One region of the Paenibacillus ihbetae genome, then DNA from elsewhere that is predicted to be linked to it. Evidence: riboswitches for the same ligand, from Rfam matches in the RefSeq annotation. Region 1 holds a riboswitch; each other region holds the start of a gene.
The links. Region 1 has a riboswitch for thiamine pyrophosphate ahead of BBD41_RS11820 (ABC transporter substrate-binding protein). Riboswitches for the same ligand answer to the same signal wherever they lie in the genome.

Region 1 (4,148 bases):
GATCCATTCCCCGATGACCGCTCCCATGACCGAATACGTGGCCGCGATCCGAATCCCGGAGAAGATGGAGGGCAGCGCGTGCGGGAGCTCCAGCTTCGCGAAGATTTGCCATGGCGTCGCACCCGTCATCTGCATATAATTCATCATCGTGCGGTCGGTCCGTGCCAGCCCGTCGAGGGCCGCTACGGCTACGGGGAAGAAGCAAACGAGCGTAATGACGATGACCTTCGGCAGCATGCCGAACCCGAACCAGATCATGAGGAGCGGGGCCAACGCGATGGTCGGCACGTTCTGGCTTAAGATGAGAAGCGGATACAGGGCTGTTTTGAGAAAAGGGACCCTGTGCAGTGCCAAAGAGAGCAGGAGTCCGATCCCGGTTCCGATGGCAAATCCGATCACGGTTAGCTTCAGGGTAGCCCAGGTGTGCTCCATAAGTCCCGAGGCCCCGGAGATGGCTTCATGCCCGATAGCCGTCGGCGCAGGCAGGATGAATTTTTCGATATCGAACATCCAGACCGCAGCCTGCCACACGATCAAAAAGAAGAGGACCGCCACGACGGGCGGCCATATCGAGCTCCACCAGCTTTTCATGGACGGTATTTCTCCGTAAGCTTGTCCATGCTGATGCCCTGCGGATGATGTGCGATTTTAACTTGGGAGATGATGCTCGGGCTCCCGGCTTTCACCAGCGCTTCATGCATTCGCTCCACGATGCGGAGCAGCTCGGACAGCTCGCCTTCCATCGTCGTTTCCAAAGCATGGACCTCGTATTTGACGCCGGAATCCTGGATTACCTTGATGGCTTCATCCACATAAGGGATGCTGTCGCCGCCGTCCGGCGTACGCGGGATGACTTGAATGCTCAGCAGTGTATTCGCCATGAGTCTCTCGTCCTTTCGTTTATGGTGGATCTCATCTGCACGGCTCTGCACGGCCGCAAAGCTTCACGCAGATGAGATTCGAAGCAGCCCTGTGAAGCCGCGGGGCTTGCTATTCCTATTTATCAGGCAAAAATTCATTCGTAAACGCGCGGTCCGCGTCCAATTCCTTCTCCAGCAGCTTACGCTCAAACATCCAGTCGGCATATCCGGACCAAACCTCGGCCTTCTGCTCGCCCCAGCGCGGCGCGTCATCTTGATAGCGCGGGCTGAGCCACTTCTGGCTTTCCAGCACCAGCTCGGCATCCAGGTCGGGAACAGCCTTCGACAGCAGTGCCGCGGCATCTTCCGGATGTTCTATCGCGTATTGATAGCCTTTGGAGGTTGCGCGCATGAACGCTTTGACAAGCTCCGGGTCATCCGCGATCAGCTTCTCGTTCGTTACGATGACCGGCGTATAATAATCCAGCTGTTCAGAATATTCCTTCACGTAGATCATGTCCAGCGGCTCGCCGCGAAGCTGGGCTTCAATGCCTGTCCAGGCATAATAGATCCAGGCGAAATCAATATCCCGCTTGACCGCCGTAAAATAATCGGCGTCTCCGATGTTCACGATGTTGACCTTGTTAACGTCGGCTCCATCGATTTCCATGATGGATTTCATGACGGCTTCCTCAATCGGAGAGCCCCAGCCCCCGTAGGACTTCCCTTCAAAATCGGCGGCCTTCTGGATGCCCCGATCCTTCGGTGCGGCGAATCCGGACGTATTATGCTGAATGATGGCTGCGATCGAAACCAGCGGCAGGCCCTGCGTCCGGGCCAGCGTTACGCCCTCCTGGTAGCTGATGCCGAACGGTACGTTGCCGGAAGCGACCATCGCATCGGTTCCCCCGGAGCCCGGCTGTACAATTTGTACGTTCAGCCCTTCCTCCTCATAGTATCCGAGCTCCTTGGCCGCATATAATCCGGTGTGGTTCGTGTTCGCCGACCAGTCAAGCATCAATTGAACATCGCGGAGCTTGGCCGGCTGTTCTCCTTCTCCGCCAGCCTCTTGCTTGCCGGGCGCGCTGCCGCCGCTTTGGCCGCTTGCCCCGCAGCCTGAAGCGACCAGAAGCAGGACGCAGGCAAGCAGCAGAGAGAGCCATGTACGTTGTTTCATCGTGTTTCTCCTCTCCTTATATGTCTACTATTTTCCGTATTCACTTCATAACAAAAAACGCCCCGATCGTATCGGAGCGCATGACGGCGTAAGTATATACTGCGGCTAATAAACAGCCGCAATCCTCTGGCTTCCTACGCTGGCATTACCCAGATCAGGTATAAGGGTCAGTATCTGTATGGGATACACTCTCAGCCGGCCGATTCCAGCTCCCCCGGTATTTATGAATTTATGAAGTTACGGGTTGTACTTCCGTTATTATAGACCTACCGGAAGCACCTGTCCAGTACGGGAATGCCCATGCCTGAAGGCGATTTCCAAGCCGATATAGGCCGCCGGGTAATGGTTCTGCCCTGTCCGCGAGAGACCCTGGTGATCCAGGCGGCCCATATCAGCCTCGATATGCAGGCAACCTGAGACCTGTTAGCGCTGGAAAAATTCAATCCATTCGCCTTCCGGACCGTATACGAAGAAATAACGGTATCCGTTCGGCAGCGTGACGATTTCCTCATCCAGATGCGGAACGTCCAGCTTCTTCACCCGTGCATATTCCGCTTCGATGTCGTCCGTGCTGACGGCAAAGTGATGCACCGTTCCCTCCGCGGGAAGGGAGTCGCTGTATCCTTGAATCAGCTCGACCTCCGTTTCATCGCTGCCGTTAAAGCCGAGGAAAGCCAGCTGGATGACCCCGTTCGTGTGCGTCAGACGGTCCTTGAGCTCAAGACCGACCACCTTCGTATAGAAAGCGATCGTTGCTTCCAGATCCCTTACAACTATGCCTACATGGTCCAATCGTCTTTGTCCCATAATACAAGAACCCCTCCCATAAAAATATGCTGAGATATGTAACCAAAGCTACGTTGATATGAAAGAATAATACTACATAAACCCCATGTGTCAAGTGGGAATTGGGTGACTTCCAACCCGGGACCCTTCCGCAAATAACGACCCCGGCGCGGCCTATATGCCTATGAGTATCCAATTGCTGGCGCTTCTTTTCTTTACTTTTCCTCAGGCTAAAAGTATGATTGGATATGGAAACGCTTTAATTCAAAAGACCTATTCATCATGAACGACCAAGCCTACCTTTTGTTTCAGGGAGGGATATGTATGAGCCCGGCTCCATCCGATTCCTTATATATTCGGCTTGCGATTGGATACGCATTGATTCAATGGATATTGGCCTTATGGATGCCGGAGACTTTAATGCTTCACCGCATACTAGCTGTTATGGCGCCTGCAGCCGCATTCGCTTATTTGATCCGGGTGATCGGCAGTCGGTATGAGCAAGGCCATCTTCGCAGGTTTTGGCTTCTGATTGCAGCCGGATTGGCCGGCGATGCCATCGGGCGCATCCTGTATGCGGGTGATGAATGGGCAGGAGGGACGTTTGGCGGCTCGATCCGGCTGGCAGACCTGTTCTGGAGCTTGGAAGCATTCCTGTTCGCCGGCGCTCTGATTTATTTGTTTAGGCAGGTGCAGGGTCCGCTGCGGGGCATTCGGTTTACCCTGGACATCGTCATTGTTGCGGTAACCCTGATCACGGTCGGCTGGGAGTATCTCATCAAGCCGGAGCTGGCGGGCGGAACGGACACCGTCTGGAGGTCTGCCGGGGGAGCGATGCTTTATCCGCTGTGCGGAATCGTACTGATGTTCTTTACGCTGGTGGTGTATTTTAACACCAGGCAGCTGCGCAAGCGGTCGGTTATCTTCCTATGCCTGGGCGGAGGCGCATTCGTGCTGGGAGATGCCCTTCGGATCTTTCTTGACAGCTTCATGAATATGAGAGCAGACCTGTATGTAGATCCCCTGCACAGCCTCTCCGCATTTTTCATCGGCTTTGCGGGAGGACAATCGCCGCCTCGGAAGGGGAGGAGATCCCTATCCGAGAAGAACCCGTGGCCGGCAGGCACCTTGATCGTAAGATACATGCTGCCCTACAGCGTCCTTGGCGGAATGTTTGCCCTGATGGCCCATCGGTTCGGGGGATGGAGCGGTCTGTTTACCGGCTTGACCCTCTGCTTCATTCTCATCTTGATCCGGCAGATCCTGATCCAGGTCGAGAATGACCGCTTGTTCGAAAGGCTGCATGTCAGCCTGCAGAAGAGCGA
Region 2 (4,148 bases), 1.7 Mb from region 1:
GCGGCGTTGTTGGCTTTCCGGGGTACGGCCCGTATGCGGCTTCCAAATTCGCTGTCGAAGGCCTTGGGGAAAGCCTGGCCATGGAATTGATGCCTCTTGGCATCGATGTGGTGCTGGTGCAGCCCGGGGCTTATGGTACGCCGATCTGGGGGAAGAGCTTCGGTGAGTTGAAGGTGAGGGAGGGATCGCCCTACAGCGGGATGCTGAAGCGGGTATTGGCGTACTCCGAACGGACCGCCAAAAAGAGCGGGGATCCGCTCGAGGTTGCAAGGTTGGTGGCTCGAATCGCCGGTATGGACCATCCAAGATTCCGGTACCGGCTTCCCCGCAGCACCCGGCTGACCGGGCGGATCAAGGCATGGCTGCCCGACCGCTTCTTTCAGCGGCTGATCGTCCGGCTGCTGGGAAAAGATGATTCATGACGTTTTCCTTGTCTAAAACGGCAAGGGCGTTCTTATTTTTCCGTACATAACTCCTGCTCCAAGCACACCTCCCGCTTCTTCTTCTTGTCTGCGGGCGGATGGAGGATGCCGAGCAGCTCGCCCATTTTAACCGTCGACCCGAGAGCGAGATCTCCCCGGGGGGTAAAGGTGCCGCTCTCGGTCAACAGCACAACGGTTGAGCCGAATTCGAAGTAGGCCAGCTCGTCCCCGATCTGCCATTTCGTCACGCTCTCGTCGGCATATCGGATGCTGCTTACGTTCAAAGCCCCGACCTTGACCACGGCAACCTCACCGAATTCATGCTTGATGTAGGTAATGAGCCTTTCGTTGCGGCTGAGCACCGACCGGATATGGGTCATGGCAAAATCGTTGACGGGGTACACCTTGCCCTTAAGATGCTCCCGTTCGATCTGTACGCCGGTAACCGGGGAATGGATCCGATGGTAGTCCGTCGGGCTCAAATATAAGACGAACGCGTAACCGTTCACATAATTCTCGAATCTCGGAGACTGTGCAAGCAGCTCTTCAATGGTGTAATCCTGTCCCTTGACGTTCAGGATGGTGCCGGTATCGATGGTGCCCATGGCGGTAATCGTCGCATCAACCGGGCTTACCATCGCATCGGCTGTGGCATCTATGGCGCGCAGGCCGATCTTTAATCGGCGGGAGAAGAATTCATTTAGCGAGCGGTATTCATGCAGCTCCTTCTCCGCTTCATGCGCCGGAATTTGATATATTCGAATAAATGCAGGGATCAGATGACGGCTCAACCGGCTGTGGGAGAACTGCCCCACCAAATGGGACAACCACTTTCGGGAGGAGAGCTCTGTCATCAGACGCAGCAATCGTTTGGCCATGTTTATCTCCTTTTTGTGCAAAGACCTCAGCTATCGATGATGCTCGAAAAGCAATCACTCTGATATTGACATAGAATCGGCTGGAAATCAACAAACGGACTCTGAAGAAAAAAAGACTCTTGCCAAAACAGGGAAGGCTGTGTATTTTAAAGTTAACATAAAACCGAATAGGGAATACGGGTGCTTGAGTGAATCAGGCTGAGATTGCAGCTGCTATCCGCTGTTGACCGTTAATCTGAACTGGGTAATGCCAGCGTAGAGAATATCCGACCCTGCTCATATTAGGGCCTAATTTCCGTCTGCGCGTTTTTCCAGACGGTTTTTTGTTGCGATTTTTCCATTTTCAAAAAATTAGCGATGGAGAGGGGAAGTTGTATGATGGAAACGATGAGGCAAGGAATGATGGGGGCTCAGCCGAGGAAAGGGCTCAGACTGAGCGATATTTTGGTGACGGTGCTTGTATCGCTGGTGCTGGGCGTGGTGTATCACTTTTGGGGCTCGGTATACAACCTGCTGAAGCCGCTCTTTTTCGAAGCGGACGAATTGCTGTACGGCATGTGGTTTGCCGCGGCGACACTGGCCTATCTGCTGATTCGGAAACCCGGCGTGGCCATCATTGCAGAGGTCGCAGCCGCACATGTCGAAGTGCTGTTCGGAAGCGGGTGGGGGCTTACGCTGCTGATGTATGGCTTGATTCAAGGCTTGGGGGCCGAGCTCGTATTTGCCGCAACCCGCTACCGCAGCTCCTCTGCCTTGACGGTGGCTCTGGCCGGGGCCGCTGCTGCCGTCGGCTCGATGCTGCTTGATTTCTTCTACAGCTACACGGACGATCTGCAGACCTGGATGTTTCTGGCGAAGTACGGCATGCGGATCTTCAGCGGCGCCGTCATTGCAGGCCTCTTGATGCTCGTCCTCGCCAAAGCGCTGGAGCGTACCGGCGTAACCTCCCTGCTGCGTCCGGCTTCGCAAAAAGACTATGAGGCGCTGGACGATTCGCGCCATGTCTAAAACGCTAACGGACCTCCCCGGAAATACCGTCGATGCGTCTAATGATCCGCAGGCGGAGCCGGCGGTTTATGTGGAAGGTCTGCGCCTTAAATATCCGGGCGAGGAACGGCTGATGTTCAAAGACCTTTCGTTCTCGGCCGCCCGCGGAGAAAAGGTGCTGCTGCTGGGTCCAAGCGGCTGCGGGAAATCGACGCTTCTTCAGGTGCTGAGCGGGATGATTCCCCGGGCGACGGAGGTGCCGATGAAATGCGAGGCGCAGAAGCTTCCCGCATCCTGGGGATATGTGTTCCAGGATCCCGACACCCAGTTCTGCATGCCATTCGTGGACGAGGAGCTGGCATTCGTCCTGGAAAATCAATGCGTTCCACGGGAGCAGATGGAAGAGCGGATGCAGGCAGCGCTGCATGCGGTCGGATTGGAGCTGGAGTCGCTGCATGTCAAAATCGCGCATTTATCGCAAGGGATGAAGCAGCGTCTTGCACTGGCTTCTGCCCTGCTGCTGGAGCCGGAGGTGCTGTTTCTGGATGAGCCGTCAGCCTTGCTCGATCCCGAGGGCCGCGAGCAAATCTGGACGGCGGTGAAGGCCGTATCCTCAGGGCGAACCTTGATCATCGTGGAGCACCGGATTGAAGAGATGGCTGAATATGCAGACCGGGTCGTGCTTTTTGGCCCGGATGGGGCGATTCTGGGTGAAGGCACGCCGGCCGATGTATTCGCCCGCTATTCGCGGGAGCTGAAGGAATTCGGCATCTGGTATCCCGGCGTATGGGACGATTATGCGCAGTCCCCATCCGGCAGGGAAATATTTGCACCGCTCGAGGCATCCTCCGGTGCATCCTCCGGCGCATCATCCAGCGCATCCTCCGGCGGATCCCGCCAGGATGATTCCTTCGCCGGGGATTTGGGAACAGCTGCTCAGATACAGAACCGGGAACGGCTCTATTCCGGTGAGGAGTCCGGACGGCTTAACGTGGCGGACTTTACGTCGGCGGAACAGAGCAAGCCTGCCGTTCAGCTGGCTGAATTTTCAGGCAAGCGTTGGGACAAAGCCGTTATTACCGTCCAGGGGGCGGAGGTGTATCCGGGCGATTTTATTGCGATTGTCGGGCCGAACGGGGCGGGGAAGAGCTCGCTGCTTCTCAGTCTGATGGGGCTGCTGAATGCGGAAGGTAGGTACCTCCTCGGCGGGGAGGAGGTACCGCTAGGGAAAGGAAGACGAAACCGCAAACAAAAGGAGCGGATGCTCCGCCGAATCGGATTCGTATTTCAGAATCCCGAGCTGCAATTCGTGACGGAGCGGGTGTCGGATGAGGTGGCGTACTCCTTGCTGGTGGACGGCATGTCCTCGGATGAGGCGGCTGAGCAGGCCAGCCGGACGCTAGAGCGATTCGGACTAGACGGCAAGGAGAGCCGGCATCCGTACCAGCTCTCCACGGGCCAGAAGCGCCGCCTCAGCGTGGCCACAGCCATGGCCCGACAGCCGGCGGTGCTGCTGCTGGATGAGCCTACGTTTGGCCAGGATGCGCGGAACACGTTTGCGATTCTGGAGATGTGCGAACGGCTGCGCCGGGCCGGGACGGCGATCATGATGGTCACCCACGAGATGCGAATCGCCGAGCAGGCGGCCACCCATATTTGGGAGATTCGTCAAGGGCAGCTGGTCTCCTGCATGGCATCGCCAAGGCTGGCGGCAAGGAGAGCGCCTGGCTTCCAGGAGAACGGTTATCCGCCGATGTGGTCAGAGGGCGAAGCCAAGGAGTATGCTGCCCGTGAGGAGAACAAGGAATCTTCCGGCAAGCCGTACGCGGAGGTGAGGTCATGAATCTATGGAATCCGGTCC
Region 3 (4,148 bases), 2.8 Mb from region 1:
TTGTACTCCAAAACCTCGGCCAGCCTGAAGCCACTGCCCAGCAGCGCATCGCGCCATTTCTCCCGGTCCATGAGGCAGGGGATGCCGAAGAAGGCAAGCAGCTCGCCAAGCTGCGGCTCAGGCATGCTCTTGTCGAGAATCAGCTCCCTGTCCAATAAAATGCCGCCGGCATCCAGTACGCGGTAATATTCCGGGATGGAACGCGACGCGTCGGTGAAGACGGTGACCGACTCGGCCAGGATGACATCGAATTGATGGTCCGGAAAAGGCAGCGAGCATACGTCAGCCTGAAGAAATTCCACGTCCGCCCCCATAGCCTCCGCCCTGGCTTTCGCTTTGGTTATCATATGTTCATTCAGGTCAATGGCCGTCACCTGGTAGCCCAGGCCGGATAGATGGCAGGCCGTTCGGCCGGTGCCGCAGCCAACCTCCAGAATTCGGCTGCTCGGCCGGATGGGGTACGATTTCAGCATTCGCAGTGTTGCTTCGAATCCGCCGGGGTGGGCGCTGCCCATCCCTAATTTGGACAGCATATTAATGTAATTCATCGGATTGATCCCTACTTTCGTCGTCTGCATAAGGATATTTGTTTATTTACCATATGATTGAGGTACGTTTGGGGTTTTCGCTGAATTTACTATTTTGAGCCCTTTTTTTGAAGATATGAGCGGTTTGGGGGAAAGACGCATGAAGATGGAGCCGATTCAGGCCGCCATGAAGGTCGTGTCGGAACAATATCCGGATTGTCTGCTGGCTGTACTGGGGGGCAGTGCTTCCAGAGGAGAACACAACGAGCATTCCGACCTTGACGTGATCATTGTAGAGAGAGAAGGCGAAGGGCTGAGAAGAAGGACGATCGAAGCTGCCGGCTGGATCGTAGAGCTGTTTATCGTATCAAGCTCAGGCTATCGCGAGGATTTTGACGCAGGCATCGTTGCGGCGAATCCGACACTGCAGCGGATCATGGCCGAAGGCATCGTCCTTCGCTCGGTACCGGAGGGGGACAACATTCGCGAGGAGGCGCAGGCTGATCTGGCTTACGGCCCGCTGCCGTTAACGATGTCCGATATTGATGCAGCCCGGTACATGATCACCGAGTATATGATGGATCTTGAGCAAGCCAAAGGGGACGGGGAAGCCTGGTTTACCGTTCAAAAAATATCGACTCTGCTCTGCGAGTTTGTCCTGAGGGTGAACCGGCAGTGGACGGGGGAGGGGAAGACGCTGTTCCGGTTAGTGTCGGGGTTCGACCCGCGCTTTGGCGAGCAGCTGGTGCATGCGCTGGAGGCGATGTACCGGAGCCGGCAATCGGAACAGCTTATGAAGCTGTGCGAGCAGGTGCTGCTCCCTTACGGCGGCCCGCTGCTTGCCGGTTATGAAGAATAAGGCAACCAGGTTGGGGCAAGACAAGCGGTACAGCTGCCGTGACCGGCATCCTTTCCGGATCATACCGTAATATGTGATAACATCACGTATTTCAATAAATCCAGGAGGGATCTTCATGAGCGGAACATATGGTGGAGATGTATGGGGCACATCTACGGGTATTATATTGGTTCTCTTTATCCTGCTCGTAATCATCTCGCTTGCTTGGGTTTGATTCATCAAGGATACGCGGTGGATAGCGCAAGGACCCGGCATTTTGCCGGGTCCTTGCCTGCTTAAGCTGCATATTATACGCTTCTATGCTTTGGTGATGGGCTGTGCGCAGACACGACAGCGGTCATCACCAGGTGGCTGGAGTCCGTTTGTATGGCATGACTGAACGCATCCTCCAGGGATTCGAATACGCGCGAGAGCGTTCCGTCAAGACGGCTTGCGTAATGGACGCTGCCCCCGAAGGTTCCTTTTTCCTTGGCACGCTGCACTTCGCCGTAAATGATATCCATGTATTGCTCGGTCCCGAGCGGGTATAAGGCGAACTGGCAGGCGCTTTCGATATCCGCATGCGGTCCAAGCTCGCTGTTTAACACCCGGGAATCCTCGGACATATAGACATCCGCATCCGTATCGCCGGGGCAGCCGATCGAGTAGGTTCCGTTAAAAACCGTATGTACGCCGGAAGCTGCCGCATGGGCGAATATCGCCCGGGTCACGTCAAAAACATGCTCCGCACGGCCCCGGACGCAAGTGCTGACATCATCGGTGTGAATCCATACCTTATCCGTTTGCACAGACTTTAGTGCTCCCATAATCACTTCGACGAAGCGGTCCGTCATCGGAAATACCGAGAACCGGCAGCCAACAATCCGGCTGGTTCCGCATACTAGCTCATTCATTGTCGTTTCCTCCCGCAGCATAAATTTAAGAACGTTAAATAGAACGCAAAAAAACCGCACCCCGTTGGAAAGTGCGGCAATGTCTACGCGAAAAATACATAAACATAAACGCTACACTTCCCCACGCTAGCATGACCTAGATCGGGTAGTAAGGGTTAACGGCGGTTCCGCCGTTTCTCAGCACAAGGCACCCCTAGTACAGCAACACAAGATATGAAGTTTTACTTTGATGCCGGCCGGTACAAGCTTCGAAAGAGGGCGGCTTCTTTACCTGGTAATTGTAACGTCTTGGGATCGAAAAAACAATGGACCGCAGCAAAAAGCCGCCACGGGGAGCTTGTGCAAAGCTTCCTGATGGCGCTTTTGATCTTGTCTCGCTTAGTTGTAAACTTTCACGCGATCTTCAAGCGGAGCAAATTCCTTGTCCCCTGGCTCAGCGACCGGCTTGCCGAACGGCATTTGCGCAATCAGCTTCCAGTTTTCTGGGATGTTCCATTCCGCTTTTACTTTTTCGTCGATCAGCGGGTTGTAGTGCTGCAGGGAAGCACCCAGTCCTTCGGCTTCCAGCATTGTCCACACAACGAGCTGAAGCATGCCGTTCGACTGATTAGCCCATACCGGGAAGTTGTCGGCATAGAGCGCAAAGTTTTGCTGAAGCCCTGCGATGACGTCATTGTCCTCGAAGAACAGCACGGTGCCATAGCCTGCACGGAAAGAGGCCATTTTCTCAGCAGTGGATTTGAATGCTTGCTCGTCGCCCACCACTTCCTTCAGAATGCCTTCCGTAATATTCCACAGCTTGTCATGCTGCTCACCAAGCAGAACGACCGCGCGTGCGCTTTGGGAGTTGAAGGAAGAAGGCGTGTATTTAACGGCATCTTTCACGATTTCTTGGATACGCTCATCGGAGATGACGGAATCCTTGCTGATCGCATAGTAGGAACGGCGATTTTTAAGTGCGGTAAGGAAGTCTTTAGACATGTTGATAAACCCTCCTGAGTCATGGTTTGGATTGCATACGCCTGATAAAAAGATGTCCTATCATTCAAGCAAATATGCATCACGGTAATCGCTAATAAAAGTTGAATTATTATTCCTTAACAACTTACTTATCGTAAGAAATAATACTTCCGTTAGTATGTTATTATATCTCATTGGTCATTGTCAACCCCGTAATCGAGAATTTATTGATGTAATACCCCGTAATCAGGAGCTGTAACAGGCAGCTGAAATTTTCTTTCCTATAATAAGGCGTAAAGAGGGAGAACAAAGGAAGGATGAAGGACAACAACGGCTATTCCAGCCAAGCTTCATATTATGAACAAATGATGAACAAATCATGCAAAGATGAAAAATTTAATTGAGTTTGATTCTCAATTATACTTGTCGGTTGAGAATGAGGATGATATAATGCTTATCAGAACGTAATTGATAATCAATCTCAATGAGAATGATGACTGAATTACGAGCTGCCGGATTAATCAGAGACATATGCATAGAAGGAAGAGCCATGAAGATCATTTACTTAGCCGCAGCCGTTGTGGCGCTTTCCATCGTCTCCTTATTTATCGGAGTCAAAGATATTTCGCCGCTGGACTTATTCTCCATGACGGAACAACAACAGCATATTATGCTCGTCAGCCGCTTGCCGCGTCTGGTCAGTTTAATTCTGGCTGGAGTCAGCATGAGTATCTGCGGATTGATCATGCAGCAGCTTAGCCGCAACAAGTTCGTATCGCCGACAACGGCGGGAACGATGGATTCCGCAAGACTGGGGATTCTCGTAGCGATGCTCGTATTCACGACAAGCGGACCGCTTGTGAAAATGCTGGTAGCTTTTGTATTCGCTCTTGCCGGCACGTTTATCTT

Region 2: it holds a riboswitch for thiamine pyrophosphate, as region 1 does, so the genes downstream of both, BBD41_RS19245 (ECF transporter S component) here and BBD41_RS11820 (ABC transporter substrate-binding protein) in region 1, are expected to answer to the same signal.
Region 3: it holds a riboswitch for thiamine pyrophosphate, as region 1 does, so the genes downstream of both, BBD41_RS24255 (YkoF family thiamine/hydroxymethylpyrimidine-binding protein) here and BBD41_RS11820 (ABC transporter substrate-binding protein) in region 1, are expected to answer to the same signal.

What each region holds. Positions count from the first base shown of each region.
Region 1 covers NZ_CP016809.1:2,631,970-2,636,117, reverse strand. Annotated here, with positions in the region: gene BBD41_RS11830 (ABC transporter permease) at 1-591, opposite strand, end outside; gene BBD41_RS11825 (thiamine-binding protein) at 588-881, opposite strand; gene BBD41_RS11820 (ABC transporter substrate-binding protein) at 997-2,037, opposite strand; TPP riboswitch at 2,152-2,263, opposite strand; gene BBD41_RS11815 (VOC family protein) at 2,461-2,844, opposite strand; gene BBD41_RS11810 (GGDEF domain-containing protein) at 3,148-4,148, shown strand, end outside.
Region 2 covers NZ_CP016809.1:4,311,163-4,315,310, forward strand. Annotated here, with positions in the region: gene BBD41_RS19235 (SDR family oxidoreductase) at 1-422, shown strand, start outside; gene asd (archaetidylserine decarboxylase) at 455-1,300, opposite strand; TPP riboswitch at 1,467-1,579, shown strand; gene BBD41_RS19245 (ECF transporter S component) at 1,679-2,308, shown strand; gene BBD41_RS19250 (ABC transporter ATP-binding protein) at 2,301-4,130, shown strand; gene BBD41_RS19255 (energy-coupling factor transporter transmembrane component T family protein) at 4,127-4,148, shown strand, end outside.
Region 3 covers NZ_CP016809.1:5,389,019-5,393,166, forward strand. Annotated here, with positions in the region: gene BBD41_RS24240 (class I SAM-dependent methyltransferase) at 1-548, opposite strand, end outside; gene BBD41_RS24245 (nucleotidyltransferase domain-containing protein) at 688-1,386, shown strand; gene BBD41_RS24250 (sporulation protein YjcZ) at 1,502-1,600, shown strand; gene BBD41_RS24255 (YkoF family thiamine/hydroxymethylpyrimidine-binding protein) at 1,674-2,279, opposite strand; TPP riboswitch at 2,381-2,484, opposite strand; gene BBD41_RS24260 (nitroreductase family protein) at 2,658-3,260, opposite strand; gene BBD41_RS24265 (ABC transporter permease) at 3,790-4,148, shown strand, end outside.